3 regions of the Paenibacillus sp. FSL L8-0470 genome follow, and region 1 is predicted to be linked to each of the others. Evidence: riboswitches for the same ligand, from Rfam matches in the RefSeq annotation. Region 1 holds a riboswitch; each other region holds the start of a gene.

Region 1 (10,285 bases):
AGACTTCTCATTTATCATCGGTGAAGCGGTAGCGGATACAGCGGAAGTTCCAGCAGAAGCTTATGTCCAGTTCGATATCCCGGCAGGAAACTATGCCATGTTCAAGGCCCATGGCCCAGCCGGGTTGAGCCAGTCAACCCGAGACTATATCTACGGAACCTGGCTGCCGAACACCAATTATGAACGGCGGGAGGGGCCCGACTTTGAAATTACGGATGTGTTGAACTCAACGTATCCCGATTATATGCGAATAACTATTTATATTCCTGTAGACTAAACATCTGCCCAATCCGAAATAGGCCCGGCTTCCATATCTTATATAATGGGATTATTTTATGGATATGAGGAGGGACCGGATGGCAAATATAATCGCACCTACAGCAAGACCCCTTGTGACTGGCTCCATTCTGCGCAAAGTTGCTGCGGCCATGCTGCCGTTCTACCGGAAGATAGCCGGAAGCGGCAGCTTTGCCGCGAAATGGTCCAGCGCCATCGTTAACGCAGACCTTAGTCTTATGGGCAAACTGCTCGCAAAGATTCCTACTCTCGCTTCTGTAGAAAATTACGGCACAAACGGCATCGGCTACTTTATCTCCTTCCCCTTTCCGCTGCCGGTATCCTTCTATACAAACGGGACGACTATCCCGCCGGGAACCGTACAATTTACTTTTAATGCAAGGATGCACCGCAGGATTGCCTCAGCTGTTCTCCCGTTTTACCGGAAGCTGGCCAGAAGCCGCAGCTACGCCGAAAGCTTTGCCGCTGCAATCCGGCGCAACGACAGGACCGCCGTTAACAAGCTGGTTCGCAGATTCGTTAAGGCAAGTTCACTGAAATCCGTCACGATAGAGGAGTATGGTGCCGCTCTATTGTTCAAGAGCAGCCTCAGCAAGTATCCTTACCGAAACCTGATGTTTCAGGAAGTGATGTAGAAAACGCAGACATAGCCATTTATAATTAATTTGTTCTGCAACTTTCTCCTCAACAATAACGTCAAAGGAGTTGATAATGGCCAAGCGGCCTACCCTACTATAGAGGTGGAATCTACATGAAACTGAAAAAAAGCGCTTTTGCAGTGATAACAACCGTATCACTTCTCTCCTTCTCACTGGGAGGACAGATGTTTGCTGCTGGCGGCAGCTTTAAAGATATTGACAATGTAGCCGGAAAGTCCAAGATCAACTCCCTGAAGGAACAAGGTCTCATTAAAGGCATCTCCGATACCCAGTTTCTGCCCGGTGCCAAAGTGACCACAGCACAAGGCGTGCAGTTTATCACTGGTGGGCTGCAACTCAGTCTGGCTGCCATTGATTTCAACAAGGCCCCTCTGGCCAGCGCTATATTCTCCAAGGTAAAAGACAAAGCCTGGTATGCGGAAGCTTTCGTCAACGCCCATTACAACCAGGTTGATATTCCTGCAGATATCGATCCTTCCAAGCTAATTACTAAGGAGATGTTCACCAACCTGCTCGTTCAGGGCGTGGAGAAGGTTGGCAATCTGCCACTGATCAACATTGTTCCTGCAGATATTGCTGACGAAGCTGCACTGGAGCCTTCCTACCAAGGCAGCATACAGCGTTCACTGAAATACAAGATCAACACGCTTGATGCAAATGGCAAGTTTAATCCGAAAAGTGAGCTTACCCGGGCCGAAGCGGCTATTATGCTGTACAATGCGCTGGAGTATCTGAATTCAGTCAATAATGCATCCACGCAGAACTAAATACTATTAACCGCGTCTCAGGCGCTCCCCCGCGCATCATGAGATGAACTAAATACAAGCAAAGGCAGTCCGTGTCCCCCCTGGACTGCCTTTGCTTGTTCCACGCAGCTTGGATACACTGCGACTCATAAAACCTCACCGCTCAGCCGGTTCAGAAACTGCAGAGCTCGCGGATTCTCCGTCTGCTCCAGTACCTGCTGCGGAGTTCCCTGTTCCAGGATCACACCGTTGTCCATCAGGATGATCCGGTCGGCCACATCGGCGGCAAACTTCATCTCATGGGTGACGATTACCATTGTCATGCCTTCAGCCGCAAGCTGTTTGATAACCTTCAGCACCTCGCCCACCAGCTCAGGGTCCAGCGCTGAAGTCGGCTCATCGAACAGCAGCACTTCGGGATCGACCGCCATCGCCCGGGCAATGGCCACACGCTGCTGCTGGCCGCCGGACAGCTGATGGGGATAAGCATCCGCTTTATCACTGAGGCCTACCTTGGCTAGCAGTTCTATTCCCCGCTTCCTGGCTTCCTCCTTGCTGCGTTTCTGTACAGTAACCTGCGCCTCCATTACATTGCCAAGCGCAGTCATATGCGGAAACAGGTTGTAGGACTGAAAAACCATCCCTGTTTTTTGACGGATGGCCATCAGTGTCTTATGAGGAATTTTCCTGTTTTGCGTAAATTCCAGGCTTAATTCCCCCAGCGACAGGCTACCCTGATCCGGTATTTCCAGCAGATTAAAACAGCGAAGGAGCGTTGTTTTGCCGGAGCCGGAGGGCCCGATAATCACCAGAACCTTGCCATGCTCCATGCTGAGCTCGATACCTTTTAACACCTGTAGCGAACCGAAGAATTTGTGCAGGCCGCGAATTTCAATCAAGTGATTTCCTCCTTATCTCGCCGAATAACGGTCAAACCGCTGTTCCAGGGCATTTTGCAGCGCGGACAGCACGGAGCAGAACAGCAGGTAGAATAATGCAGCCTCACTATAGAGCAGCAGCGGTTCGTAGGTGGTCGCCGTGATCTGCTGCGCTGTTTTGAACATCTCTACATACGTAATGCTTGCTGCCAGGGAGGTATCCTTTACGAGACTGATAAAAGAGTTCGACAAGGGCGGAACCGATACACGCGCCGCTTGAGGCAGAATAATCCGCCGCAGTGCCTGCCCCCGGCTCATTCCGACGGAAAAGGCAGCTTCCCATTGGCCTTTATGTATGGACAGGATGGCTGCCCGGACAATTTCCGAAGAATAGGCTCCAACACTGAGTGTAAAACCGATTACAGCGGCTATAAAAGGATCCAGCACAATCCCTGCCGCCGGAAGTCCATAAAAGATAATAAAGAGCTGCACCAGCAGCGGTGTCCCGCGGATTACCCAAACGTAGAACCGGGCGATCAGCTTCGGGATTCTCCATGAGGAGAGACGGAACAGCGCGGTAAAAACAGCTAGCAGCAATCCAAGAGCGAAGGAAACAAGCGCCAGCGGAAGGGTATAAGCCACCCCCGCTTTAAACAGGGGCAGCAGTGAATCCATGAAAATTCCAATTTTCCGGTCATCCATCGTTCAGACATCCTTTTTGGACACTCGGCTGCATCTTCGCACCAGTTCCATTTGTTATTTGGACACATCCGCCCCAAAGTAATTCTCCGATATTTTCAGATAGGTTCCATCGCTCTTCATTTCAGCCAGCGCATCGCTGACAGCATTAACCAGCTCTTCGTTTCCTTTGAGGAAAACTGCCGCACTCTGCGATCCCTCGGCCGTTTCATCCACCTGCTTGATCTTCGCATCGGGTTTTTGCTTCTTTAAGTCGAGATAGGACAAACCGTCATTTACAGTCGCATCAATCCGGCCCGAGGTCAGCAGGTCTATGGCCTGGTTGAAGCCATCCACAGCGACGATCTCCGCACCGTTCTCCCGGGCGATATCGGACAGGTTACTGGTCAGCGATTGACCTGCCTTCTTGCCTTTAAGGTCCGCGAAGGCTGTAATATCCTTGTTATCCTCGCGCACGATCAGCACACCCTTGGAGACGATATACGGCTCAGAGAAATCATATTTCACCTTGCGTTCATCCGTGATCGAAACCTCGTTGAATATCGTATCAAAACGTTTGGCATCCATGCCGGCAAACAGGCCATCCCATTGGGTCTCTACAAATTCGGGTTCCACCCCCAGCCGTTTCGTAATCTCCTTGGCAATCTCCACATCAAAACCGGTAAGCTTGCCCTCTGCATCATGAAAAGTAAACGGAGCATATGTCCCTTCCGTACCAATACGCAGCTTGCCACTCGCTTTAACAGCTTCCAGTGAGTTCTGCCCGGCCGGAGCCGCCGCTCCTTCTGTGGGCGCGGCAGTAGCCGCAGGCGCTGTATTGTTATTATTGCCGCATGCCCCTGCCGCAAGCAGGGTTAGCAGCAGCAGGATAGTCAGACTAAGCTTCTTCATCACATGATCCCCTTTCAAAATCCCTATATTTTCACTGCATGGACACTTGCTTATCTTGCCCAAAAGTACTGCCGCTTCATCAATTTTTTTACATCTTCAGTCCGGATATGGTATATTAATTAGCAATTGCAAATTCAATATTGACCTGTTATTTCACTAGGGGAGTCGGCCGACTGAGACGGAGCTTTAAGCTCCGGACCCTTGGAACCTGATCTGGATCATACCAGCGGAGGGAAGTGGAGCAGAATTGTTCAGCGGAGCCGCACTAAGCTAACTGACTGTGACGTTCAGACCCATTTATTTCCTCCGGAAATGAATGGGTCTTTCTTGTGTTTGCTGTTGCCGCCGATCAGACAAGTATCGTCAAACAAACTACGCCCGTAGGAGGTTTCCACATTCCAATATGCTCACTATAACCAACCTGGCTTATTCGTTTGCAGCGACTAGGAATCCGGTATTCTCCGGTCTTTCAATGACCGTCCGCCAAGGCGAATTCATTTCCGTTGTTGGAGCCAGCGGCTGCGGGAAAAGCACACTGTTCAAAATCATTGCCGGCCTGCTAGAGCCATCCGGGGGTGAAATAACCGTACATGGACGCTGCTCTCCTTCGACACGCCCGCGGCTTGGACAGATCGCTTATATGCCGCAGCAGGATCTGCTGCTGCCTTGGAGGACCGTGCTGGACAATTGCCTGCTTCCCTGGGAGCTGAAGCAGGACTCCAGCCGGCATGAGGCACTCGCCCGGATCCGCGGAATGCTGGACCGCTTTGGCCTTTCCGGCAAGGAAAATGCTTATCCGCAGGAGCTGTCCGGCGGGATGCGCCAGCGGGTCGCCCTGCTGCGCACACTAGCTGCAGGCAACGAACTGCTGCTGCTTGACGAGCCGTTTGGAGCGCTGGACGCGATCACCAAACGGGAGATGCACCGCTGGCTGCTGGAGCTGTGGGGCGGGCTCGATAAGTCCGTTCTGTTCATCACTCATGATCTTGAAGAAGCACTGCTGCTCAGCGACCGGATTTATTTGATGACCGGCGGCTCTGGCGGCGGACTGCAGGAGCTGATCGTCACTTTGCCAAGACCCAGACATTACAAAATGAATTATGAACCGCAGTTTGTTGCCCTGCGGGAGGATTTGGAGCGTAGATTGCATGAGAGCTCTATGGTATAAGAAACAGCTGCGGACTTATGGCCCCTTTCTACTGCTTGTGGGGCTGCTTATTGCGGCATGGGAGATCACAGCACAGCTGAACATGATCCCTTCATTTATTCTCCCGGCGCCAAGTGCAATCTGGACAGCGCTGATTGAAAAGCGGGGGCTGCTGTTCGGAGAGCATTTACCCGCCACGTTGCAGGAGACACTGACCGGGTTTGCCCTCTCGGTTGTTTGCGGAACACTGCTGGGTACCGGCATGCATATGTTCGCTCCGCTCGCCAAAGCACTTTATCCCATGCTGATTATCAGCCAGACCATTCCGCTGATCGCGCTCTCACCTATTTTTATTATGTGGTTCGGCTATACCCTGTGGGGCAAGGTTGCTGTCGTCTTTCTGACTGCCTTTTTCCCGGTTGTGGTAGCCGTCTATGACGGCCTGCGGCAAAGCGGCAGCCTGTACAGAGACCTGCTCCTGACGCTTGGGGCAAACCGCTGGCAGATTCTGCGCAAGACACAAATTCCGCTGGCGCTGCCCTCCTTTTTCTCCGGACTTAAGCTGTCCATCGTCTACTGTGTGATCGGAGCGACGATCGGGGAATGGCTGGGCGGCAGCCGGGGGCTTGGTTATTTCAGCCGCCGGATGGCCGGCAATCTGCAAAGTGCAGAAATGTTCGCCGCCGTTTTGCTGCTGTCCGCTTTGGGTGTAGCCTTGTTTCTCAGTATCGCTGTGCTCGAAAAACTCATTTTGCAGAAAAGAGGATTTTACCGATGACCCATCCTAAGCTGTATCGCAATCATTCCACACATAAGAAAATACACCGCCTTATTCCATACTTCTTCTTGTTATTGTGCCTGCTTACCCTCTTAAGCGGCTGCACCAGCGCAAAAGACCCGGATACCTCCGCCGCTTCTTCAGAGAATTCCAGCGACAAACCACACAAGCTGACTATAATGCTCGACTGGTATCCGAACGCTGTTCATTCCTTCCTGTATGCTGCTCAGCAGAATGGCTATTTTGCCGAAGAAGGGCTTGAGGTGGACATTCAAATGCCGGCGGACAGCAATGATGCTTTGAAGCTTGTCGCCGCAGGCAAAGTCGATCTGGCTCTCAGCTACCAACCACAGGTACTAATGGCGCGGGGTGAAGGAATACCTGTAAAATCTGTCGCAGCGCTCGTAAGGCATCCGCTCAATCATCTTCTGGTCCCCGCAGAGAGCGGGATAACCGGCCCGAAAGAGCTCACAGGCAAAAATGCCGGATACTCCTCCATTCCCTTGTATGAAGCGATGCTCCGGACAATGGTCAAATACGACGGAGGCGATCCAGCTTCACTGAACCTGATTGATGTTGGATTCGATCTTATTCCTGCCCTTTCTACCGGACGCGCAGACGGCATTATCGGCGGATTTATAAATCATGAGGCATTGATATTGGAAAAAGAAGGACACCCCGTCACTTCATTCGATCCGACGGACTACGGAGTACCGGACTATTATGAGCTTGTACTTGTTGCCAGTGAACAGAGCTTGTTGGATTCTGAGGAGGACTACCGGAGGTTCATGAATGCGGCACGCAAAGGACAGCAATTCGTACAGGAACAGCCTCAGCAGGCACTTGAAATATTGTTTGCACACGAAGACGCTACCGCCCCGCTCGACCAAGCAATCGAGAGAAAAAGTCTGGAAATCCTTCTGCCGCTGATGGATGCAGGAAAACTGCCTTTTGGACAGCAGGAGGAGAAATCCTGGGAGAACGTGCACACGTGGCTGTCCGAGAACGGACTGTTGACCGGAGAAATGGACAGCAAGGAAGCTTTTATTAATCTGTAGGAGCTATATTCTAAGGGCCGAAGTTTAGAGATTCATGTATGGGGACTTTTGTAGGGGACATATATCGTGGACCATTCGTTACGGGAACTAATCCAGAGGTACTTTGAGGAGGACTACTAATGAGTTATTTAGCTAAATTACGTGAAGTCAATCCGCTGGTGCACAACATCACCAACATTGTGGTGGCCAACTTTACCGCCAACGGGCTGCTGGCCCTGGGGGCTTCACCCTTCATGGCTGATGCCCATGAGGAGGTGGCGGACATCGCCGCGATGTCGGGAGCTGTCGTGCTTAACATCGGCACGCTGAACGAGCATGCCATCACCTCGATGGTGCTGGCCGGGCAAGCGGCTGGGCGCCATAAGGTACCGCTGGTGCTGGACCCGGTTGGAGCCGGTGCTACCGCCTACCGCACCGAGGTCACGCATAAGCTGGTCCAGCAGCTGCACATTACCGCCCTGCGCGGCAATGTTGCTGAGGTAGCCCATGTTGCCGGGGAAAGCTGGGCCATCAAGGGCGTTGATGCCGGTGCGGGCGATGGCGATGTCATCGCTTTGGCGAATAAAGCAGCTCGAAAGCTGGAATGTGTGGTCATCATTACCGGGAAAGATGACATAATTACCGACGGCATCAGCACCTACGTCGTCAGCAACGGTGATCCCATCCTGACCAAAGTCACCGGTACGGGCTGCTTGCTCAGCGCCGTAGTCGGAGCTTTTCTGGCGGTCAGCGGCGGGTCATGGCTGGAAGCGGCTGCCGAGGCGCTCTCCTTCTATGGTGTCGCGGCCGAGCTCGCAGCCGAACGGACAGCTCTTAAAGGCCCCGGCGCCTTCCAAATTGAATTCCTCAACCAGCTGTCCCTGGTCACACCGGACACCTACAAGGAGAGATCACGGGTACAGCTGCTCACACTATAATTCTTGCGGCAAAGGAGTGGACTACATGACAAAAGTATTCAAAGCGCTGACAATCGCCGGCTCCGACAGCGGCGGCGGCGCAGGCATCCAGGCCGATCTGAAAACATTCCAGGAGCTTGGCGTGTACGGCATGTCGGCACTTACCGCTGTGACTGCACAGAACACTCTCGGAGTACAGGGCGTATACCCGCTCGGAGCAGAAGCTGTCACTGCACAGCTTGACTCGGTCGGAAGTGATCTGCAGCCGGATGCGGTCAAGACCGGCATGCTTTTTAGCGGTGAAATCATCCGCGCCGTTGCCGGGAAGGTACACCAGTATGGCTGGGATAAGCTGGTGGTTGACCCGGTTATGATCGCCAAAGGCGGCTCACCGCTGCTGCAGCAGGAAGCCGTGCAGGCGCTGATTACCGAATTGCTGCCGCTCTCACTGGTGGCAACACCTAATATACCGGAAGCGGAAAGTTTGACCGGGATGAAGATTTCCGGCTTGGCGGACCGTGAACAGGCAGCGGTGCTCATCCATTCCATGGGCGCCCGCGTTGTTGTTCTAAAGGGCGGCCATGATGACGGAACGACAGGAGTTCTCGATCTGTTGTATGACGGAAACGAGTTTATCTATCTGGAAAGCCCGCGCATCTCCACGCGGCATACCCATGGAACGGGCTGTACCTTCTCGGCGGCAGCGGCGGCCGGATTGGCACAGGGCAACACCGTTAAGGAAGCAATCCATACCGCGAAAGCTTTTATCCAGGCGGCCATCGAAGACAGTCTTGGCATTGGTGCAGGGCATGGGCCGACAAATCATTTTGCTTATGGCAACAGAAGAATGCGGGGAAATGTGAGATGAAGAGAATCGACAGCGAAGACATGCGGAAGGTCCTAAAGTTGTACTTTATAATGGGCAGTGTCAACTGCCGGATTTCACCAGCTGACACATTGACACAGGCCATTGAAGGCGGAATTACGCTGTTTCAGTTCCGGGAAAAAGGCCACGGGGCGCTGAACGGAACAGCAGCATTCAACCTGGCCAAACAACTTCAGCAGATATGCCGCGAGCATCGTGTCCCCTTCATCGTGAACGATGATATTGAGCTGGCAATCGCGCTTGATGCCGACGGTGTCCATGTCGGACAAGAGGATGAGCCGGCCCGCTCCATCCGTCAGCGGCTCGGCGATCACAAGATTATCGGCGTCTCCGCCCATACACAGCCTGAAGCCCGGCAGGCCATCGCCGATGGTGCAGACTACCTCGGAGTTGGCCCGGTCTATCCGACCTCCTCCAAAGACGATGCCGAGGCCGTGCAAGGCACCCGGGTCATTGAAGAGCTGCGGCGCTGCGGCCTTACCATCCCGCTGGTCGGCATTGGCGGAATTACGCCGGGTAATGCCCAGCCGGTTATCGGAGCCGGAGCCGATGGAGTATCCGTCATCTCAGCCATTGCCCGGGCGGATGACATTAGCGCAGCTGCAAAAAATTTGTTGCAGATTATCCGGTATACATGACTTCAGAGCTGCCCATTATAAAAAAACGCAGAGACCGTAACAGACGGTCCTGCGTTTTTTATTGGGGATACTTATAGCTTAAACCTTCCCATAACTATCGTGTTATAGTAGTTGCCGTCAGAAAGAATCCGGTCCTTCGTGATGACCCCTTCGATTTCAAATCCGAACCTTTTATACAGCTGCACAGCTTTTTCGTTTGTTTCCAATACATACAATACGATCTTAGTGATTCCGTTCGCGTCTGCCCAAGCCAGCGACTGTTCCAAAAGATGTTTACCGATGCCAAACCCCCAATACTCCCGCGCTGTACAGATTCCGAATTCCACTTTATGCGAGAATCTTGTAAGATGATTCCCCTCACATCTCGAAAATGCCACAATTTTGCCCTCAGCTTCCGCCACTAAAAATAAGTTTCTGTCATCTTCCGTATCCCGGGCGATCAATTGTTCAAAGCCGGAAGTGTCGATAACTCCCTCACCCTGAACTCTGTCCATGTTTTCGGTTTCTCCATCAATCTGCAGCCTTAATTGCGATAAATTCGCTGCATCTGCTGGGTCGGCGGATCTGATGATGTAGCTTAAGCCTTTTACTTCAAAACCTTTTTGGTCAATATTCATGCTTTACTCCTTTATACAATGGTAGGTAAATTATAGCATTTACATCCCGCTGTTTCAGGTGTATTATTAGTTTACTTTGTAAACTGTTCACAAAC
Region 2 (10,285 bases), 3.4 Mb from region 1:
CCTCTTCCACTGTAATCGTCTCGTTCACATTGCTGATGGTGTTCTGGAGCAGGGAAATCAGCGCATGAATGGTCTCCGTCGCCTGTTCCTTGCTTCCTCTCTGCACCAGAATATTGACTGACGCCAGCGTGTTGTATAGAAAATGGGGATTGATCTGCTGTTGAAGCGCGGCCAATTCCGCCTTCCGCTGCTCCTTTTGGGTCTCCACGAGCTGACCGACATAGTCGTTCAGCTCTTTGAGCATATAGTTGTATGCGGTGCTTAGCTGTCTTGTCTCATAGGTACCGGTAACTGACATGTAGTTATGGAAACTTTTTTTGGTGACATTAGACATTTTTTTGACCAATGTGCGCAAAGACTGCGTCAGCCTCTTCGTCAGAAAATAGATGACAAGTACGGCTACGGCGGCGATTGCTGCAACGATCAGAAAAATCGCCTTTTTGTCCAGCAGCGTACCGATTGTCTGTTTCTTATCAATCAGATTCACAATATACAGGTTGTACGAAGGCAAATAGTCCGCCAGCACGATGACCTCCCGCCCGCCGATGGTGAGCTCCTGGCTGGATAGGCCCACCTCGGCGATCTGCTGCGCACTCTTCAGCAGGTCGGGAGACATGCTGCCGATTTGCTCCGTCCGGTTACTGGACACGATCAGGCCCGATGTATCCAGAAACATTACATCGTTTCCCTGGCTCGTAAAGCTGGCGTAGTTCTTGCGAAAGTCACTTTCACGGGTGAACATATACAAAGTGCCGTACGGCTTGGATAGACCCGGGGCGGTCAACGCCTTGGCGGCGACCAGATAACGGCTTTGTGAATTGAACGGGCTGGCGTCCATAAAGCTGTAGAAGAGCTGCCCATTGCGTTCCTGAGCGGCCTTTGTAATGGGATTGTTCTTCAACTCTTCTGATGAGCCCGACCAATAAGTAACATCGCTGGTGTAGCTTCTTCCGTTCACACCCAGAATGGAGAGGCCGATATTGGTCCCTCCGATGCCGGATTGAATGCGGTCCATCTGATCCCGCATACTGTAATACCGCTTGAAGTTCGCCAGTGAATTGATATCCTTCTCCGTCATGAAGCTTCTGATCACGCCGCTCTGCCCGACTTCAATAGCGCTGTTGACGGTTGCATAATGGGAGTTCTCCAAGGCACTTTTGATCTGGTCGATAATCTTGGAATTGGTGATGCTGAAGGTTTGCACGAATAGCTTTTGGGACATTTGTACGGTCACTCCGGTAATCAGGACGGTAACCAGAATGATGCTGATGACCATGACGGCGAATATTTTACTGAACAGGCTTTGATCCTTGAGCTTTGTGAGCCATTTCTCCGTTAGTCCCATTTCGGACTCCTTCCCGCTGCATTAGCCTTTCCGGTATTGACTGGGCGAGATTCCCATCAGCTTGCGGAATACTCTGGTGAAATAGCTGTGGTCTGAGTAGCCCACAAGACTGCTGATTTCGGAAATGGATAGACCGGCATTTTCTTTCAGCAGCAGGCACGCCTTTTCGATCCGCACCCGGTTTAAATATTCGTTGAAGCCCTCTTTGTTATGTAGCGCAAAATAATTAGACAGATAGGACGGGTTGAAATGAAATTGCCTTGCTACTTCGGTCAGCGTAAGCTGACGTGAATAATGCTCGTCGATATACAGTAAAATTTTTTGAATGGCTGGTACTCCGCCGCGGTTCTTGGTTACGCATTCCGTCGCAGCTTGCAAAAACTGCTCAAGCCGTATCTCCGTTTCACCGATATGCCGTGCCTCATGAATGGAGCGGAAGAATTCGTATTTGCTTTCGTCCAGGGCGCGGGCCTCGTAATGGAAATGCAGCAGCATTCCGATGATCTGAAACATACTGTGGCATAAAAACGATTTGAACTCGGACATCCCTGTATCTCTCCGGCCGGACATGGACGCGACATATGCGCTCAAGCGGCCGAAAGCCAAATCGAACTCCTGCCGGTTCAGCTCTGCGCCGAAGGCATCCTGATCGAAAGCGGGACCCTGCCGTCCCTCCTCGCCGTCATCTACCAGTAAACAATGATCCGGGAGAAAGAAGCGGCGGTCCAGCAGCTTCATCAGATCATCCTTATAGATCGTATGCAGTTCACTCAGCTCAGTGAAAACCCGGCTGACCGCGAGATTCAGGAACATATTTGCACGGATGCCCGCCGTGAATACCTGATCTGCAAGACGGATGAGCGCCTCATACCCAGCCTCCTCCAGATTAAACAGCAGACGGACATGCCCCTCCAGCGGAGACAGCCGGCGGAAGGTCACCCTGCTGACGCTGCTGTGCAGCAGAGAATGAATACTGTTCTCCAGCCATTCCTCTTTGCGGCTATTCGCAGCGGGTTCGTCGCCAGTATCAGCAATTAGCAGCACGAAGCCCGGTAAGGGGAACATCCCCCGCAGCGCTTCCTCGTCGTACTCCACTGGAAAGCCTGAAACCAGTTTGTCCAGAATATAGTCCGCGGATTGCCGCTTGTCGCTTCTCCAGTCCACATGCTGAAGCAGCGGAATCCGCTGCGCGGTTTTTTTCAGCACGGCAAGCAGGGAAGCGGCCTCCAGTCTGGGCTTCAGGATATAGTCGGCAACCCCGCTTTGGAAGGTTGAACGCACATATTCGAACTCACTGAAGCTGCTAAGCACGATCACCTCAATTTCCGGATACATCCCCTTGACGAGCCGGATCAGCTCTTCCCCGTCCATCACAGGCATAACGATATCGGTCAGGATGATATGCGGACGCTGTAATTCAATTAATTCAAAAGCCTCTCTTCCGTTGGAGGCCTCGCCTGCAATCTGAAACCCTTCCCCTTCCCAATCCAGCAGATGGATTATCCCCTGCCGTACCAGCATTTCATCGTCCACCACCAATATTTTGCAGAACGTTGTGTCCATGGCTTCTCCTTTTTGCGAACAAAAATACACTGAAAAAACAAAATGAAACCCGCTTGATTAAGGGGTTCCATCTCACCGAAACAAACTTATCCACCAGAAATGAAACAGCTTTCATAATCTGATTTACATTATAGGTATACGCCCGGAGACTGTCAATTGAGAGGGGGAGGGCGATTAGCGGCAGTCCCGGACCGACGGTTTATTTATAGATCAGACCTCCGCCTTCCTTAAACTCTTCTGCTTTATCCCGCATCCCTGCGGTAATCATCGCTTGCTCCGGTTCTTCTTGTCCCTCCTGCACCCTCGCCGTATCGCGGATACCATGAGAAATGCGCATACTGCAGAACTTGGGTCCACACATGGAGCAGAAATGAGCCGTTTTGGCCCCTTCCGCCGGAAGGGTCTCATCATGATATTCCAGCGCCCGTTCCGGGTCGAGCGACAAATGGAACTGGTCCCGCCAACGGAACTCGAAGCGCGCTTTGGAGAGTGCGTTATCCCGATCCTGCGCGCCCTTGTGTCCTTTGGCCAAGTCGGCTGCATGGGCGGCAATTTTATAGGTGATGACGCCTTCCCGCACATCATTTTTATTAGGCAATCCTAGATGCTCCTTCGGGGTAACATAACACAACATCGCCGTGCCGAACCAGCCGATCATCGCCGCTCCAATAGCCGAGGTGATATGGTCATAGCCGGGTGCAATATCCGTAGTCAGTGGTCCCAGTGTGTAAAAAGGAGCGCCATGGCAAAGCTCAAGCTGTTTATCCATATTCTCTTTGATCAGATGCATCGGTACATGGCCCGGGCCTTCCACCATCACCTGAACATCATGCTTCCAGGCAAGCGAGGTTAATTCACCCAACGTCTCCAGCTCGGCAAACTGGGCTTCATCATTAGCATCGGCAATGGAGCCTGGACGCAGCCCGTCACCCAAAGAGAACGCCACATCATAAGCCTTCATGATTTCACAAATATCCTCGAAATGTGTATAAAGAAAGTTCTCCTGATGATGGGCCAGGCACCAGGCCGCCATAATCGAACCCCCTCTGGAGACGATGCCCGTCATTCTTTTGGCCGTTAATGGGATGTAACGCAGCAGTACCCCGGCGTGAATGGTGAAATAATCCACTCCCTGCTCCGCCTGCTCGATCAGGGTGTCCCGGTATACCTCCCAAGTTAAATCCTCGGCCTTGCCGTTTACCTTTTCCAAAGCCTGATAGATTGGCACTGTCCCGATAGGCACCGGAGAATTGCGGATAATCCATTCACGGGTGGTGTGAATATTTTTACCCGTCGACAAATCCATGATGTTATCCGCTCCCCAGCGGGTAGCCCATCTCATCTTCTCTACTTCTTCATCAATGGAAGAGGACACCGCCGAATTCCCGATATTAGCATTGATCTTTACCAGAAAATTCCGCCCGATAATCATCGGCTCACTCTCCGGATGGTTAATATTCGCTGGAATGATCGCACGGCCGCAGGCTACTTCCTCTCTAACAAACTCAGGAGTTACATTTTCCCGGACTGCGATAAATTCCATCTCCGACGTAATCAGGCCTCTGCGGGCATAATGCAGCTGGCTGACATTGCGGCCCTCTCTGGCTCTCAAGGGACGACGTTGCAAGCCCGGAAACACCTCTGCCGCCGGCTTCTCTGTGAGATTCCCGTTATCCTCCGGCTTAACCGCTCTTCCCTCATAAGATTCGGCATCTCCCCGCTCCGTGATCCACTGAAGCCTGTGAGGCGTTAACCCCTTGCGGATATCGCTATAGGCTTCATCGTTAGTATAAGGCCCGCTTGTATCATAGACACGGACAGGAGCATTCTCCGCTTCTCCGGCCGTACCCGAGGTTCGGCTTAATGTAATCTCGCGCATCGGAACTTGAATATCAGGCCGTGAGCCCTCCACATACACCTTGTGACTTCCCGGAAAAGCACACAGATCAACCTCATGTTTCTTCTCTTGATTCAGCATCTTATTTCCTCCTTAAGGTTTGAGTAAATAAGAAAACGCGCAAAAAAGCCGCTCCACATGGAGCGGCTCAAAAATCCATATAAGGCTAACGCCAACAATGAAATAAAAGTCCGGCTCCACTTTCCTACGCTGGTATAATCCAGATCAGGTTCAAGGGTCCAGGAATGCATTTTTCCCGTCTCAGCCTATTCAGGCTCCCCTAGTGGTTTCTTATTTAGTTATGTTAAAGTTACAGAGAAATCCAGCAATTGTCAACCGGTGTTCTTATAAAGGAATTGGCAAATCATAAATATCGATTGCATCAGATGAGCACTGTTAGCTTAGCTGACTTTTTATGCACACGATAATTTTCCCTTTCGCACGGCCTTCTCCAAGATCACGAAGGGCATGGGCCGCGCCGCTTAACGGATATTGCCGATCAATAACTGGCACTACGTAGCCTGCTTCGACAAGCTCCTTCCAAACCATTTGATCCTCGTGGTTCGGCTTATGGATTAGAAGTGCTATTTTCTTTTTTTCAAACCAGGCAGACAGCGGTGCAACCAACAGAGCCAGGAGGATATAAGAAAAGGAACCGCCGACCATGACATACGTACCGCCTGACGTTAGTGCGCGCTTCATCGCGACAACCGGACGGTTTCCAACGACATCGAGGATTAAATCGTATCGTTGTCCGCTTGTGGTGAAGTCATCTTTGGTATAATCCAATACATGATCCGCCCCGAGGGTACGCAGCATATCCAGCTTCTCGGCGCTGTCAACGCAGGTCACTTCCGCTCCGGCCCATTTGGCATATTGAACCGCAAACGTACCCACTCCGCCACCGCCCCCATTGATCAGAACCCGATGGCCCTTTCGCAGCTTTCCTTTGTCACGCATGCCCTGCAAGGCTAGAACGGCTGCCTGAGGAATAGCCGCTGCCTGCCCGAAGCTCAGGTCTGCCGGCTTTGGTGACAAGGCTTTCTCGCTGGCACATACATACTCCGCAAATCCGCCCCAGCCGCAACCGGAAAGGTCCCCGAAAACCTCGTCCCCCGGCCGGAATCTTTTGGCATTGGCACCCACGGCGATGACCCGTCCTGCGATATCTGCGCCAAGAATACGGTAACGGGGTTTACGGAGCCCGCCAAGGCGGTTCATGAACGGTTTGCCGCGGAGGAGATCCCAATCCCAGGAATTAACAGAGGCAGCGTGGACCTCGATCAACACTTCATGGTCTTGCGGTGCAGGGATATCCACTTCTTCAATACGTAAGACTTCTGGCGATCCGTAGGTATCATAGACCATCGCCGTCATCGTGCGTGCTACTCGTTCGCTGGGTAAGCCTGTATCCATCATCTCTTCTCTCATGGTCATTCTCCATTCGATAGGCATTTTATTCTCCAAGGAAAATGTAATTCCCTTTATTAGAATAACCGTCTTCCTCTTTTATGAAAAATGCTGAGCTATATTACTTAGATACTCTTCCTCAACCGTATTTTTCTTCATACTTATGAGCATTTTCGCATCTTCTCCCACTACATAACGGAATTTGCTTGTACCGTCTGTGGCCGCTTGATAAATAGTGTCAGCTACAAGTGCTGGTGCCGAGGCATAGTCTGGAGCTTTTTCCATTTCCCCTAATTTACCCAGAAAGGCAGTAGTGAATGATTTATAATCCGTTAAGTCATCATTAAAAAAGAACTCCATCGATCTTCCGCCAAAGTCCGTGCTAATGGCTCCTGGTTCAATCAGCTTTACTTTGATGTTTTGTGATGCTAATTCAAAAGATACGGATTCAGAAAAACCTTCTACCGCGAATTTAGTGGAGTGATACAGAGACATCGTAGGAAAGGTCACGATCCCTCCCATTGAAGAGATATTGATTAGCAACCCTTCCTGATTAGATCTAAAATGTGGCAACATGGCTTTAGTCATACTAATAAGACCAAAAACATTCACTTCAAATTGTCTTCGGATCTGCTCATCCGTAGCTACTTCTATAAGCCCCATTGTCCCGTATCCGGCATTGTTCAGGAGAACGTCAATTTTACCAAACCGCTGGACAGCTTCAGCTAATGCAGATTGGATGGTATCTGTTTTCTCAACATCTAACCGCAACACCAACACATTGTCCAATGTGATGAATTCAGTTTCTTTTTCAGGTGCACGCATCGTGGCTACTACGTTCCATCCTCTTTCAGCAAAATGTTTTACTGTAGCTCTCCCAATGCCGGATGAAGCACCCGTGACAAAAATTGTTTTCAATAAAATCCCTCCTAAATGTATCAGAATTCGTTAAATACTGCTATTCCCTTCCACTAACTGCTCCATGCTTAACAATCCCTCGGCAATGGTTGCAAGTTTAGCTTTATATTCTGCTATCCCAATCTGGATGCAAATGATCTGGGCCGGGTGCATTTCAGCTTTATAATGTGAATACTGCTCTAATAACTGATCTAACTTTTTTTGTGATTCCTCTTGTACTTGCTTCAACCAAAAAATCACCTTGTCATACCCCACAAATCGGCCAAAATAAAGCCTCATCATAAAATCGGATTTCTTACTACTGTCTCCCTCTAGTGGCGCTAGTAAATAGTCGTTAAAACAATCTCGCCCTTTAGCCGTTATGTTATAAACATTCTTATTTGGCTTACCTTTCTGGGGCACAATTTCCTTGGTTATTAATTCTTCCTTCTCCATGCGGGCAAGCGTAGGATAAATCGTGCCATAACTAGAGCTATAGAAATTAGATAACACATTCTCCAATAACTGCTTTATTTCGTAGCCAGTCAACGCTTCTTTCATGAGCAAGCCTAAAATAACATCCTGAGTGTTCAAGAATAGCTCCTCCTTATTTAAAGATATCTACACATCACACTTAGCAATATAACAGACCAATATATATCAAGTCAATATATAAGACTTAAGTAAAAAAAAGCCGAGTGAAATCAGCAGTGAATGCCTGAAATCAACTCAGCTTGTCATATGTGCTTAATTTACTGAACTAAAGTATTCTGATAAAATCCCCACCAAAACTTGCTTATAATCATTTAATTCATAAGAAGAGTTATTTACTTTTTTCTTGGTTAAGTTTATGCCGTTAAATATCTCTTCTTCCAATTCTTTTCTTGCCTTCAGTACCTCCAAGGTTCCTTCTAACCCTGTATAACCCTGCTTTTTTCCATACCCTTGGTTAGTATAATATTCAATAAATCCCTCCGACCATTCTTTAGGTCTTTCCCTAACGGCCTTTCTGAAAGAGTGATCAAGATTGTTCTGCTCTACGTAAAGCAGCAATGGATTCAGCCGCTCCACAATCGCTGCCAGTTCCAGCACATAACTTATAACGTCTTCCTTCTGTGCACCATATTTAATCATCCCAATGGTTACAGGGTTTTGTATAAAACAACAATCAAAAACAAAGGTGTCTGAGCCATTTAAAACACTTGCTGCAAATCCCTTCCAACGCTCTGTTATCAGTTTCCTGTTTTGATCAAGCGACAATTCATAAACATCATTTTTGGTAACTGCCTGCAATAACTCATCTGGAAAATCAGGCCCATATTCATTTGCGATTTTTCGATATTCCAGGAAATAATGGTTCCCTTGTTTAATCACTCGATTATTCAACAAATCCCGAAACTTCCCATGGGTACTCAATAATTCATTGAATTCATTTTTCTCCAAATAGGCGACTCCCTCATAATCCGCTGGATGCTCCAAATCCCCTTCTAAAAACAGCTGAGATTTAAGGTTCATTTCCGTAAGAATTTCATGGACTAATTGAGCCGTTGTTGTTTTCCCGAATCCTGGTAATCCCTCAATCAAGACTAACTTCGGTTTCATAATAAAATCCCTCCAATCATTATTAGGAGGATATGTAGGTTAGGAGTGATAGAGATACGGTTTCCCACAACATTAAAAGCGGATACCCTAAGGTATCCGCAGAATGGGTTTACATTACACCTTTCCCTGCATACCCTGTAAGCTCAAAGAAAAGCATGCTGAATAAAATAGTGTAATCACTATTACAGGCATCCTTTCGCATTGTTAATCTTTACAGAGTAATCCACATGATCAGGTTAACGCTCCTTTGTATGCATCTCTATTAGTTAGATTAACATTGAGCAGAGTTGAATTCAATCCGGGAGCCTTCTTCAAACCACCCCGCTAGTTTAGCTGATACAGATTCCACTTTTGCGCGTTTGAGCCATTGTCATCCCAAATTTGAACATTGGTTCCATTTTCAGTACCAGCAGCAGCGACATCCAGAGCTTTCCCGCTGTTGCTGGCAATCAATTTATAAGCACTTCCAACTTTAACAATGCTCCACTTCTGATTGGAGCCGCCGCCATAACTCCATAATTGCACATTCGATCCATTGGCAGTCCCCATCTCGGCTACATCCAAACCTGTGTTGCTATTGACGTTAATAACCTTATACAAGCCTCCGCCAACATCTGTGATTATCCATTGCTGAGCGCCCGTTCCGTTATCGTCCCAGATCTGTACATTTGTGCCGTTTGCAGTGCCTGCAGCAGCTGCGTCCAAGGCTTTACCGCTGCCTACATTAACCATTTTATAGGTTTTACCAGAAACGATACCGTCACTTGGAGGTGTCGCTGACTTTATCTGATCTCTGACAAATTTACCAGATGCCGTTAACTGCGCGTCAGACCATCCTCCATAAGGGCTTGCGCCAGGCACCAATGCAGCCGAGGCTTCCGTTTTATCACATAACGACCAGTTGGTCCAACTCAGTTTTCTGTCTTTCATAAAATCCGTCCATACTTTAGATTCAGCAAGGAAAGGACCACCGTCTCCAGAAGCGTCACTCGTTCCCCACTCTGTGACGAATACGGCCACACCTTTGCTCCTTGCATAATCAATACGATCTCTCAGCCATGAACCGTGAGTTCCAGCATAGAAATGTGTTGTATACATAATGTTGCTTTGGGCGATGGGGTTATTGGCGGCATCATGCACATCCTGGCTCCATGTTCCGGTTCCTACGATAATGATTCCATTCGTATCAATGGATCGGATGACCGGAATCATTTCCTCTGCATATGGCTTAATGTGGCCGTTCCACGTAGCATATCCATTAGGCTCATTGGCGATTTCATAGATCACATTCGGATAATCCTTATACAAATTGGCCATTTCTGCAAAAAAACCTTTTGCCTGTTCTTTATAAATATTCGGATCTTTTTCACCCAGCACATGCCAATCGATAATCACATAGATTCCCAGATCAATTGCGGCCTGTACAGCTTCTTTCACCTTATTTTTTTGCGAAGGATCATTGATATAGCCGCCATCTTGCGTATACATAGCTGGCCGGAATACAGTTATTCCCCAATTGTCTCTCATCCATTTCATGCTATCATAATTCACGTACTGCCCAAACCACTGCA
Region 3 (10,285 bases), 850 kb from region 1:
TCGGTGATGATCGGCGTGCAGGTGCTGCACGGTCTGTCATTCGGGCTCTTTTATATTGCTGCTGTTGAATACGTGTCGCAGATTACTTCATCCGAGATGCAGGCAACAGGCCAAAGTGTCTTCAATATCGTATTTTCCGGTTTTGCGGGAATTCTGGGCAATTTGCTGAATGGATTTCTGCTTAGTCAGGGCGGTGTCGGGCTGATGAATGTGTCTTGCATGATAAGTTCTGCCGTAGGGGCGGTACTGCTCTTCTATGTAGCCAAAAGCTCAAGGAGCAGCGTTCCGAAGACGATGTCCTCGGGCGGAATTGGCGTATAGCTGCCGCTTCCTCAAGTAAATACAGAAAGGAGCATAAGTTATGGAATCACGTAATCGGGTGCTTTCCAGCTGCTGGCACAGCACGGCTTTCCGCGTGCGTTACCAGGAAACCGATCAAATGGGTGTGGTGTACCACGCCAATTATTTAAGCTGGTTCGAGAGCGGGCGCACCGAGATGTTCCGCGAGCTCGGCTTCGCCTACCGTTCACTGGAGAACATGGGAGTGCTTCTTCCTGTGACTGCGGCAGATTTGCAATTTAAAAGTCCGGCGCGATATGATGATCTTATCGCCGTGTATGCGCGGCTTAAGGTTTTTTCAGCTTTGAGAGTTGTATATGAATATGAGGTGCGCCGGATTGAGAAGGATGGGGAACGTGGCGGCGAAGGTTCTGCGGAACATGGAGCGCTTTCAGCGCTGACTGCTGCCCAGACTCTTCCGGGTGAGCTTCTGGTTAGCGGTTCTACCAGTCATGTCTGGCTGAACAAGGACTGGAAGCCGGTAAGGCTGGACCGGGCGCTGCCGGAGCTGTATCAAGCGATAACCGGGGCGCTCAGGGAAGAAGAAGGAGGAGCAGTATGATCAGGAACAAATGGCTGTGGGCTGCCTTGTTTATTATCCCGGCCGTGGAATTATTCGGGTTCATCTATGTCGCTGGTTATCTTGGAGCGCCCAAAACGCTGCTGCTCATTCTGGCAACTTCAGTGATCGGACTGCTCATGATGCGGTTCGAAGGCAAAAAGGTACTGCAGGACAGCAAAATACAAATGCAGGAAGGCAAAGTGCCCGGACGGACGATGCTGGACGGCTTGTGCATTTTTTTCGGCGGTCTGCTGCTGATTCTGCCCGGCTTTGTAACGGATTTAATCGGCTTTTCTTTGGTGTTTCCGCTGACCCGGCCGCTGTACCGGGTTTTTCTGCTTAGATGGATTGAGAAGAAAATGAAAAATGGCACCTTCACCTTTTACCGGAGGTAACAGAAACCTGTCTATGCGCTGCTATGTGTACCAGACGAATAGCATGAACCTAGGAAACGAAAACAGAGCGGAAGCTGTCTACTTAGACGGATTCCGCTCTGTTTCGTTATAAGGGGCTGCTTTACATTTCCCGCTGTATTTCATACACCTAGTTGGACTAATGCAGGCGTCCGCTCACAATATAGCTGTGCAGCGCCCGGAACACGCCGGCACGGTGGAAGGCGTCAAGGATGACCAGAATAACAGGACCCAGTAGAAGACCGAGCATGCCGAACAGCTGCAGGCCGGCGAACATGCCAACCAGCAGGGTAAGCGGGTCCAGCCCGATGCTGCTGGCGAGCACCTTGGGCTCAAGCACCTGGCGGGTCACGAGAATGATCCCATAGAGCACCAGCAATCCGATGGCCAAAGCCAGGTTGCCGGTCATATAGGAATACAGCGCCCAAGGGAGCAATATAACACCGACGCCAAGGTAAGGGACCAAATCAACGATGCCGACCGTCAGACCGATGGCAAAGGCGGAGTCTACGCCCAGCAGCAGGAGACCGATAATGACGATAACCCCGGTAACAGAAATCAGCACTAACTGGGCCCGCAAATAGCCGGACAGCGCTTTGCGCAAATCACTCCAAATCTCGGAGACCGGTCTAAGCAGAGGCGCCGGCAGCAATGAAGTTAATTTTGCATTATGGTGATCCCAGCCGGTGCTGAGGAAAAAGGCGGCCAGCACGATCACAATAAGGATGGTTCCCATGCTTGGCAGCGCGGAAATCAGCTTCAGAATCATATTAAAAAAACCGGTGATGAGTTGGGTCATGGCGTGGCCCACGGTTTCGGTAGTCCGGCTGATGTTGCTGTCGATAGTGGCATGATAGTCCGGGTTGTCGTGGTAAAACTGGTTGATTTGGTTAATAATATTCTGAATGCTGGCATTGCGGCCCAGTGACAGCAGCAGCTCGCGCCATTGGTCGGTATGGAGATCTAAGGTCTGCAGCAGCACAATCAGCTCTTTCACCAGCCGGGTAATCAGCGCAGTCAGTACAAGGGCCGTACCTCCGATATAGAACAGCAGCGAGAGCGAGACGGCGAGCCAGCCCGGAAGCTTAAAGCTTTTCAGGATCATCACCAGCGGATGAATGATATAGGCGAGCAGCCAGGCCAGGAGGAGCGGATAGAGCAGCGGAAGCAATACATAGATGGCGAACATCAGCCCCGCAGCGGCGAGAACAACCCAAAGGCCGCGCAGCACTCTTTTTAACACTAGCGTGTCCATCGTTCATCCCCCCACTATTGCTGCTCCCGCAAGAAAATAACTGCTCGTCTTATGTATATTCATAGATTGATTTTACAGACTATCAAAAGTCATAAAGCATAAAACATGGCAGACTCTATAACCTGAAAGCGCAATCATGAAACAGGAAGATCGGAAGTTTTTTTCTATCTCTCCGATAAAATCATTTGATGCGTGTCAAAGCTTCCACGTTGTTCACATAACCGTCAAAATCCGGTATGATTATTAAAGGTTCTACCCTGAAAGTTGGTTGCAATCTTTAAGGATGTCTTATCGCCCTTCTTTTTATGTTTTTAAACCTTTAAAATGTAAATGTTTTCACGATGTTAGAAATGGCTTTTAAACCCTTGTTCGCAAAGGAGAGAGATACTATGACAGCTACTAAAGGCCTGGAAGGCATCGTCGCCACGACTTCCTCAATCAGCTCGATTGTGGATGGCGTCCTCACTTACCGCGGATTTGATATTGACGATCTTGCGGAGAATGCCACCTTTGAAGAAACCGCTTATTTGCTGTGGTTTGGCAATCTACCTACTACGCCTGAGCTGCAAGCTCTGCGACGTGATCTCAGCGCATTTGCACCGATTCCGGAGCAGGTCATTGCACAAATGAAGCTGTATCCCAAAGAAGCGAACACGATGGCTGCCCTGCGCTCCGCCGTATCAAGTCTCGCGCTCTATGATGAAGCGGCGGATGATATGAGCCGTGAAGCTAATGAAATCAAGGCAGTAAAGCTTCAGGCGCAGATTCCGACCATAGTCGCTGCGCTGGCGCGTATCCGCAAAGGTCTGGAGCCCATTGCACCCAAAGAAGGCTTGTCCATCGCGGAAAATTTTCTCTATATGCTATGGGGCAAACAGCCGGATGTCGTATCCGTCAAGGCGCTGGATGCTGCACTGGTGCTGCATGCGGACCATGAGCTGAATGCCTCCACATTTGCCAGCCGCGTGACTGTGGCTACGCTCTCCGATATGTATTCCGGTGTGACGTCTGCGATTGGTGCCCTTAAGGGTCCGCTGCATGGCGGAGCGAATGAGGCCGTAATGAAGATGCTGGAGGAGATCGGCAGTCTGGATGCAGTGGAGCCCTATATACGCGGGAAGCTGGAGCGCCGTGAGAAAATTATGGGCTTCGGACACCGTGTCTATAAGAATGGGGATCCGCGTGCCAAACATCTGATGAAGATGTCCCGTGAGTTGGGCACCATGAAGAATGACACCACACTCTACGAGATGTCCGTCAAGATTGAGGAGCTGATCACCGGGCAGAAGGGACTGAAGCCAAACGTGGATTTCTACTCGGCTTCGGTATACACGCAGCTTGGTATTGAGCGGGAGCTGTTCACGCCTATTTTTGCCATCAGCCGCGCTTCGGGATGGACAGCGCATATTCTGGAGCAATATGTAGACAACCGCATCATCCGCCCGCGTGCAGAATACACTGGGATGTCCGAACAGAAATACGTTCCCGTTGACGAGAGATAAAGGCGGCCCTTGCGGGCCGCTCCACCCCTCTAGTAGAATGAATGTACGCATGTGCTAACCAAACCAAACTAAACTTTTTAGGAGGATTCCCCACAAATGTTGAAACTAGAAAAATACGATCTGCCGACAGAAGGCGAACAAATCACGATTGAAGACGGCAAACTGGTGGTTCCGAATCATCCGATTATTCCTTTTATTGAGGGTGACGGCACTGGCCGCGACATTTGGAAAGCCTCTAAACGGGTGCTTGATGAAGCTGTAGCCAAAGCTTACGGCGGTGCAAAAAAAATTGCCTGGTATGAAGTATTTGCCGGCGAAAAGGCCTTCAATACATATGGTGAATGGCTGCCTAATGATACGCTGGAAGCCATTCGTGAATATATTGTAGCTATTAAAGGCCCGCTTACTACTCCAATCGGCGGCGGAATCCGTTCTTTGAATGTGGCGTTGCGCCAGGAACTGGACCTGTATGTATGTTTGCGTCCAGTGCGTTATTTCGATGGAGTGCCTTCACCGGTGAAACATCCGGAGCTGGTGGACATGGTTATCTTCCGTGAGAATACAGAAGACATTTATGCGGGTATCGAGTACCAGGAAGGCTCCGAGGCTGTCAAGAAAGTAATTGAATTCCTGCAGAAGGAAATGGGTGTGAACAAAATCCGCTTCCCGGAAACCTCCGGAATCGGCATCAAGCCAGTATCTTCCGAAGGCTCGAAGCGCCTGGTGCGCGCTGCAGTTGAATATGCGATCAAGCATGGACGGAAGAGCGTAACGCTTGTGCATAAGGGCAATATCATGAAATTTACCGAAGGTGCGTTTAAGAACTGGGGTTACGAAGTGGCTGAGCAGGAGTTCGGCGACCAAGTATTCACCTGGAACCAATATGATGTCATCAAGGAACGTGATGGTGAAGCTGCGGCCAATGCTGCCCAGAAGGAAGCGGAAGCTGCCGGAAAAATCATCATCAAGGATGCAATTGCCGACATCGCTCTGCAGCAGGTATTGACCCGTCCGACCGATTTCGACGTGATTGCTACGCTGAACTTGAACGGTGACTACTTGTCCGACGCGCTTGCTGCTCAAATCGGCGGCATCGGCATCGCTCCGGGAGCGAACATTAACTATTTAACAGGGCATGCTATCTTTGAAGCAACACATGGTACGGCTCCGAAATATGCCGATAAGGACGTTGTGAACCCGGGTTCGGTCATTCTTTCCGGAGTAATGCTGCTGGAGCATTTGGGCTGGCAGGAAGCGGCTGACCTTATCTACAAAGGAATGAGTACCGCCATTAACAACAAAACAGTGACTTATGATTTTGCCCGTCAAATGGAAGGCGCAACAGAGCTGAAATGCTCCGCGTTTGCCGACGAAATTATCAATAATCTGTAGTCTTGTAGGAGGGTATCTCTTGGCCATCAAACGTTATAAAATTACAGTCGTGGGTGCCGGCTTCACTGGCGCTACCACGGCGCTTATGCTTGCCCAGAAGGAACTCGGCAACGTGGTGCTGCTGGATATTCCGCAGCTCGAGAACCCGACCAAAGGCAAGGCGCTTGACATGCTGGAAGCCGGTCCTGTGCAGAAGTTCGACAGCCAGATTACGGGAACCTCAAGCTATGAGGATGCTGCGGATTCGGATATCGTGATTATTACGGCAGGCATCGCCCGCAAGCCTGGCATGAGCCGCGATGATCTGGTGAATACCAATGCGGGAATTGTGAAATCGGTCTGCGAAAATGTGAAACGTGTCGCTCCGGAATCCATCGTAATTATATTGAGCAATCCGGTAGATGCGATGACTTATGTGGCTTACAATGCACTAGGCTTCCCCAAAAACCGGGTAATCGGACAATCCGGTGTGCTGGATACGGCCCGCTACTGTACTTTTATCGCCCAAGAGCTTAACGTTTCGGTTGAAGATGTACGCGGCTTTGTGCTGGGTGGACATGGCGATGATATGGTACCGCTCGTACGCTATTCCAGCGTAGGCGGCATTCCGATTGATACGCTGATTTCCGCAGAGCGAATTGCGGAGATTGTACAGCGTACACGAGCCGGCGGCGGCGAGATTGTCAGCCTGCTCGGCAACGGCAGCGCTTATTACGCGCCAGCGGCTTCCTTGGTCCAGATGACTGAAGCGATCCTGAAGGACAAGAAGCGGATTATCCCGGTAATCGCCCTGCTTGAAGGTGAATACGGTTATGATGGGCTGTTCATGGGCATTCCGGCGCTGCTGGGTGCGGACGGCATTGAGAAGGTATATGAACTGGAGCTTACGGCAGAGGAGAAAGCGGCTTTGGATAAGTCGGCAGATTCGGTACGTGCCGTTACTTCGGTAGTTAGGATTTAAGCAGTAACCTGCGGGAGCCCCCATTTTAGAAATTATAATGGGGGTTTTCTTTTCTTCTATTTGTTGGTTAGGTATAATTGAAGTGTAACTAAAATCACTGAAAACATTAGAGGAGGTATGTTATGGGTCACTTTTTGTTTTTTCTACATATGATCGGTACATTGGCGCTGGGCTTTTATCTGGTGCTGCCGTTTGTTCTCGGGCGTGTCCAGAAGCTGAGCGTCCCTGCGAGAGAAGGAACGCTTAGCGCTATCGGCGGCTTCAACCGCTTCGCCCAGTACGGTCTGGTCATCCAACTGCTGACTGGCGGCTATATGATGACGAAGGGTGAATATTCGGTACCGTGGATGATCGTGGTGGTTGTTCTGCTGCTTGCTATGTTTGCACTCGGCGGCATCATCAGCAAACCATTGCGTCTTGCCGCAGCCGGCATGCGCGAGAACCGTGACGTATCCGCAGAGACAGGCAAAATCCGTACCTTGAGCCTGCTGCTCATGGTGGCGCTGGTGCTGATGGTGTTTTTTATGGTGTACAACAGCATTATTTAAGACTTCCTTCATAGAAAGACTACAGAAAGCCCGCCTCCGGATTGACATGGAGAGCGGGCTTTTGGGTGCAGACATTACTTCAGGACAAGTCTATCGGGTACCACCCAGCCATGCCGCAGTCACAGTCTGCATATATCTGCAACTCCATTGCTGGATTAGTGCTTTCTCTGTAAAGTATATCGCCTTCCCCGGCAAAAACAACTGACATTTTAGTTTGACCGCGCCCAAGGTGTGGTAAGTAACATAACGTAAAGCAAATAAAGAGATGATCTGCAGGTGCATAAACCAGACACCCTGAGCCAACCCTAAAACGATGAGTAACCAACAGGTACACAGCGAAAGGAGAATGGATCATGCCAGACAACACGCAAACCAAAAAAACATTACCTCCGCAGGTGCAGGACCGCCAGCCCGGAATTGAAAGTGAAATGAATCCGCTGCCGGAATTCGAGACCTCAGCCTATAAGGCGGCGGGCAAGCTGCTGGGCAAGGCGGCTCTGATTACAGGAGGAGACAGCGGTATTGGCCGGGCGGTTGCCGTTCATTTTGCGAAGGAGGGTGCGGATGTCGTTATTTCCTACCTCAATGAGCATTCCGATGCCGAAGAGACTAAACGCCAGGTAGAGCAAGAGGGAAGGAAGTGCATTCTGATCGCCGGCGATATCGGCGTGGAGGCGTTCTGCCAGGATCTGATCAATAAGACAGTGGAAGGACTCGGCAAGCTGGACATCCTGATTAATAATGCGGCCGAGCAGCATCCGCAGGAGAAAATTGAGGATATTACCTCTGAGCAGTTAGAGCGGACATTCCGCACGAATATTTTTTCGATGTTCTATTTGACCAAGGCAGCCATGCCCCACCTGAAAAAAGGGTCCACGATCATCAACACGACTTCGATCACAGCCTACCGGGGCAGCCCGCAGCTGCTGGACTATTCGTCCACCAAAGGGGCGATTCTCAGCTTTACCCGTTCTCTGTCGATGAACCTGGCGGACAAAGGCATCCGGGTTAATGCCGTAGCGCCGGGTCCAATCTGGACACCGCTTATTCCGTCGACCTTTGACGCGAAGAAAGTCAGTGAATTCGGCGGCACGCAGCCAATGAAACGCCCGGGACAACCGGAGGAGCTGGCTCCAGCCTATGTATATCTGGCTTCCGACGATTCATCTTATGTAAGCGGACAGGTAATGCATGTGAACGGCGGCGAGGTCGTAAACGGCTAAATGCGGTTGCTGATTCCATTGCTATGCATAATTAGAGTCTGGAGCGGAATCTTGGGTTCCGCTCTTTTTGATGCAGGCCTCTTTTAAAGGATGGCTCTTCAAGGAATAATATGTTAGTATATGAAACGTTAAGCGTAATTGAATATGGATTTGTCACTAGGGGTGCCGCAAGGCTGAGACGAACATACCCGTTCGGACCCTTTGAACCTGATCTGGTTTATACCAGCGTAGGGAAGTGGAGAACGAATAACTGCAGCGGGGCTGAATGGCCCGGTATTCCTGTATATATTCCAGACTGCCTCCTTTACGGGGGTGGTCTTTTTTGTGTTTGCCGGTAATGCAAAAGAACAGGAGAAGGTGAACATGTTGAAAGAGATACATTTGATCTCGGATGGAAAGCAAAATCCGGCGCAGTTTGTTCAACTGGCTGCGGCTGTGCATTTCATAGTGGATTATATCCATCTCCGGGAAAAGGCAATGTCTGTACGGGAGCTCATGGCTCTGACGGAGCAGCTGATCATAGCAGGGGTTCCGCCTTCCAAGCTGGTGATCAACGACCGGGTAGACGTTGCGCTGGCCGCAGGGACGGGCGGGGTCCAATTGGCTTGGCACAGCCTGCCGCCTGCCGCAGCACGCGGCATAGCACCGGGCCTGCGATTGGGAAGGTCGGTGCATTCCCCGGAGGAGGCGGCCGAATCCGGCCGGCAGGGAGCGGACTTCTGCCTGTTCGGGCATGTGTTTCCCTCGGCCTGCAAGCCGGGGCAGCGGGAACGCGGATTGCAGCAGCTGGCTGCGGCTGTCCGCTGCAGCAGCATTCCGCTGATCGCCATAGGCGGAATTGAGCCGGGTAATGCCGGTAAGGTTCTGGCAACGGGTGCTGCCGGAATTGCCGTAATGTCCGGAATATGCAGTGCGGGAGATCCTGTGGCCGCCGCTACAGCCTACAGATCAGCAGTTCAGGCCGTACCCTAAGCCTGAAGCCATGAATAATGCTCCTGCACCAGTTAAAGGAGGTGAGCAAGCATGAATTTGATCGTGAATGGAAAAGGCGGGGCCTATGAAGAGAGCTGCCGGACTGTAGCTGATCTGCTAAGCCGGTCAGAGTGGGCCGGGAGACTGGTTATCGTGGAGCTGAATGGTGAGATCGTCGGCAAGGACGTTTACGAAGATACGCTGCTGAGCGAAGGTGACCGCGTAGAGCTGGTCCATTTTGTCGGCGGGGGCTGAAGCCGGTGCGTGTTGCCGGATGAAAGCAGTAAGAGGCAAGAAGCAAGAGGTAAGACGTAAGACGTAAGACGTAGGAAGTAAGACGTAAGACGTAAGACGTAAGACGTAAGACGTAAGACGTAAGACGTAAGACGTAAGACGTAAGACGTAAGAATCAAGAGTTAAAGGTAAGACATAAGAGGTAAGATCAAAACTCAGTGTATCAGCAACAGAAGCACCGCATTTAAGCGGAGCCACTATCTCAGGAGGCGATTGTATGCAAGATTCTTTCGTTATCGGCGGAATTCCTTTATCCAGCAGGCTGTTTATCGGAACCGGGAAATACAGCCGCAATACCCTTATTCCCGAAGTGATTGCACGCTCGGGTTCACAGGTCATTACTGTGGCTCTGCGCCGGGTTGATACGGAGAGCAACGACAACATTGTTACTCATATTCCCTCCCATATGACGCTGCTGCCCAATACCTCCGGTGCGCGCACAGCCGAAGAAGCGGTGCGTATTGCCAGACTGGCCAGGGCGGCAGGGCTGGGCAATTGGGTGAAGATCGAGGTGATTAATGATCAGAAATATTTGCTGCCTGACAATATGGAGACGGTTAAAGCCACGGAAATATTGGCTGCAGAGGGTTTCGTTGTACTGCCGTATATGAGCCCCGATCTTTCGGCAGCTATCCGGCTCAAGGCAGCCGGAGCTGCCGCTGTTATGCCGCTGGGTGCGCCCATCGGCTCGAACCGCGGCCTGCAGACCAAGGAGCTGCTGCGGATTCTGATCGCAGAAGTGGATCTTCCGGTGATTGTTGACGCCGGTATTGGCAGACCTTCCGAGGCTGCTGAGGCGATGGAAATGGGCGCATCCGCCGTGC

Evidence for each region. A riboswitch is a leader RNA that binds a small molecule or an ion and turns the genes downstream of it on or off. The one in region 1 is predicted to bind thiamine pyrophosphate.
Region 2: linked by a shared signal. The riboswitch ahead of thiC (phosphomethylpyrimidine synthase ThiC) and the one ahead of NST99_RS14350 (ABC transporter ATP-binding protein) in region 1 are both predicted to bind thiamine pyrophosphate.
Region 3: linked by a shared signal. The riboswitch ahead of NST99_RS10415 (thiamine phosphate synthase) and the one ahead of NST99_RS14350 (ABC transporter ATP-binding protein) in region 1 are both predicted to bind thiamine pyrophosphate.

What each region holds. Positions count from the first base shown of each region.
Region 1 is NZ_JBBOZM010000001.1:3,172,700-3,182,984, reverse strand. Features, by position in the region: gene NST99_RS14380 (AraC family transcriptional regulator) at 1-277, shown strand, start outside; gene NST99_RS14375 (hypothetical protein) at 357-932, shown strand; gene NST99_RS14370 (S-layer homology domain-containing protein) at 1,049-1,723, shown strand; gene NST99_RS14365 (amino acid ABC transporter ATP-binding protein) at 1,849-2,601, opposite strand; gene NST99_RS14360 (amino acid ABC transporter permease) at 2,614-3,282, opposite strand; gene NST99_RS14355 (amino acid ABC transporter substrate-binding protein) at 3,337-4,170, opposite strand; TPP riboswitch at 4,319-4,422, shown strand; gene NST99_RS14350 (ABC transporter ATP-binding protein) at 4,574-5,338, shown strand; gene NST99_RS14345 (ABC transporter permease) at 5,319-6,095, shown strand; gene NST99_RS14340 (ABC transporter substrate-binding protein) at 6,092-7,153, shown strand; gene thiM (hydroxyethylthiazole kinase) at 7,273-8,070, shown strand; gene thiD (bifunctional hydroxymethylpyrimidine kinase/phosphomethylpyrimidine kinase) at 8,096-8,917, shown strand; gene thiE (thiamine phosphate synthase) at 8,914-9,573, shown strand; gene NST99_RS14320 (GNAT family N-acetyltransferase) at 9,645-10,190, opposite strand.
Region 2 is NZ_JBBOZM010000001.1:6,533,732-6,544,016, forward strand. Features, by position in the region: gene NST99_RS29725 (sensor histidine kinase) at 1-1,345, opposite strand, end outside; gene NST99_RS29730 (response regulator transcription factor) at 1,367-2,908, opposite strand; gene thiC (phosphomethylpyrimidine synthase ThiC) at 3,108-4,886, opposite strand; TPP riboswitch at 4,991-5,097, opposite strand; gene NST99_RS29740 (NAD(P)-dependent alcohol dehydrogenase) at 5,202-6,260, opposite strand; gene NST99_RS29745 (SDR family oxidoreductase) at 6,315-7,133, opposite strand; gene NST99_RS29750 (PadR family transcriptional regulator) at 7,164-7,706, opposite strand; gene NST99_RS29755 (hypothetical protein) at 7,860-8,714, opposite strand; gene NST99_RS29760 (cellulase family glycosylhydrolase) at 9,039-10,285, opposite strand, start outside.
Region 3 is NZ_JBBOZM010000001.1:2,318,656-2,328,940, forward strand. Features, by position in the region: gene NST99_RS10370 (MFS transporter) at 1-321, shown strand, start outside; gene NST99_RS10375 (acyl-CoA thioesterase) at 362-901, shown strand; gene NST99_RS10380 (FxsA family protein) at 898-1,296, shown strand; gene ytvI (sporulation integral membrane protein YtvI) at 1,454-2,569, opposite strand; gene NST99_RS10390 (citrate/2-methylcitrate synthase) at 2,959-4,071, shown strand; gene icd (NADP-dependent isocitrate dehydrogenase) at 4,168-5,463, shown strand; gene mdh (malate dehydrogenase) at 5,483-6,424, shown strand; gene NST99_RS10405 (hypothetical protein) at 6,547-6,972, shown strand; gene NST99_RS10410 (SDR family oxidoreductase) at 7,326-8,195, shown strand; TPP riboswitch at 8,344-8,446, shown strand; gene NST99_RS10415 (thiamine phosphate synthase) at 8,559-9,167, shown strand; gene thiS (sulfur carrier protein ThiS) at 9,219-9,422, shown strand; gene NST99_RS10425 (thiazole synthase) at 9,679-10,285, shown strand, end outside.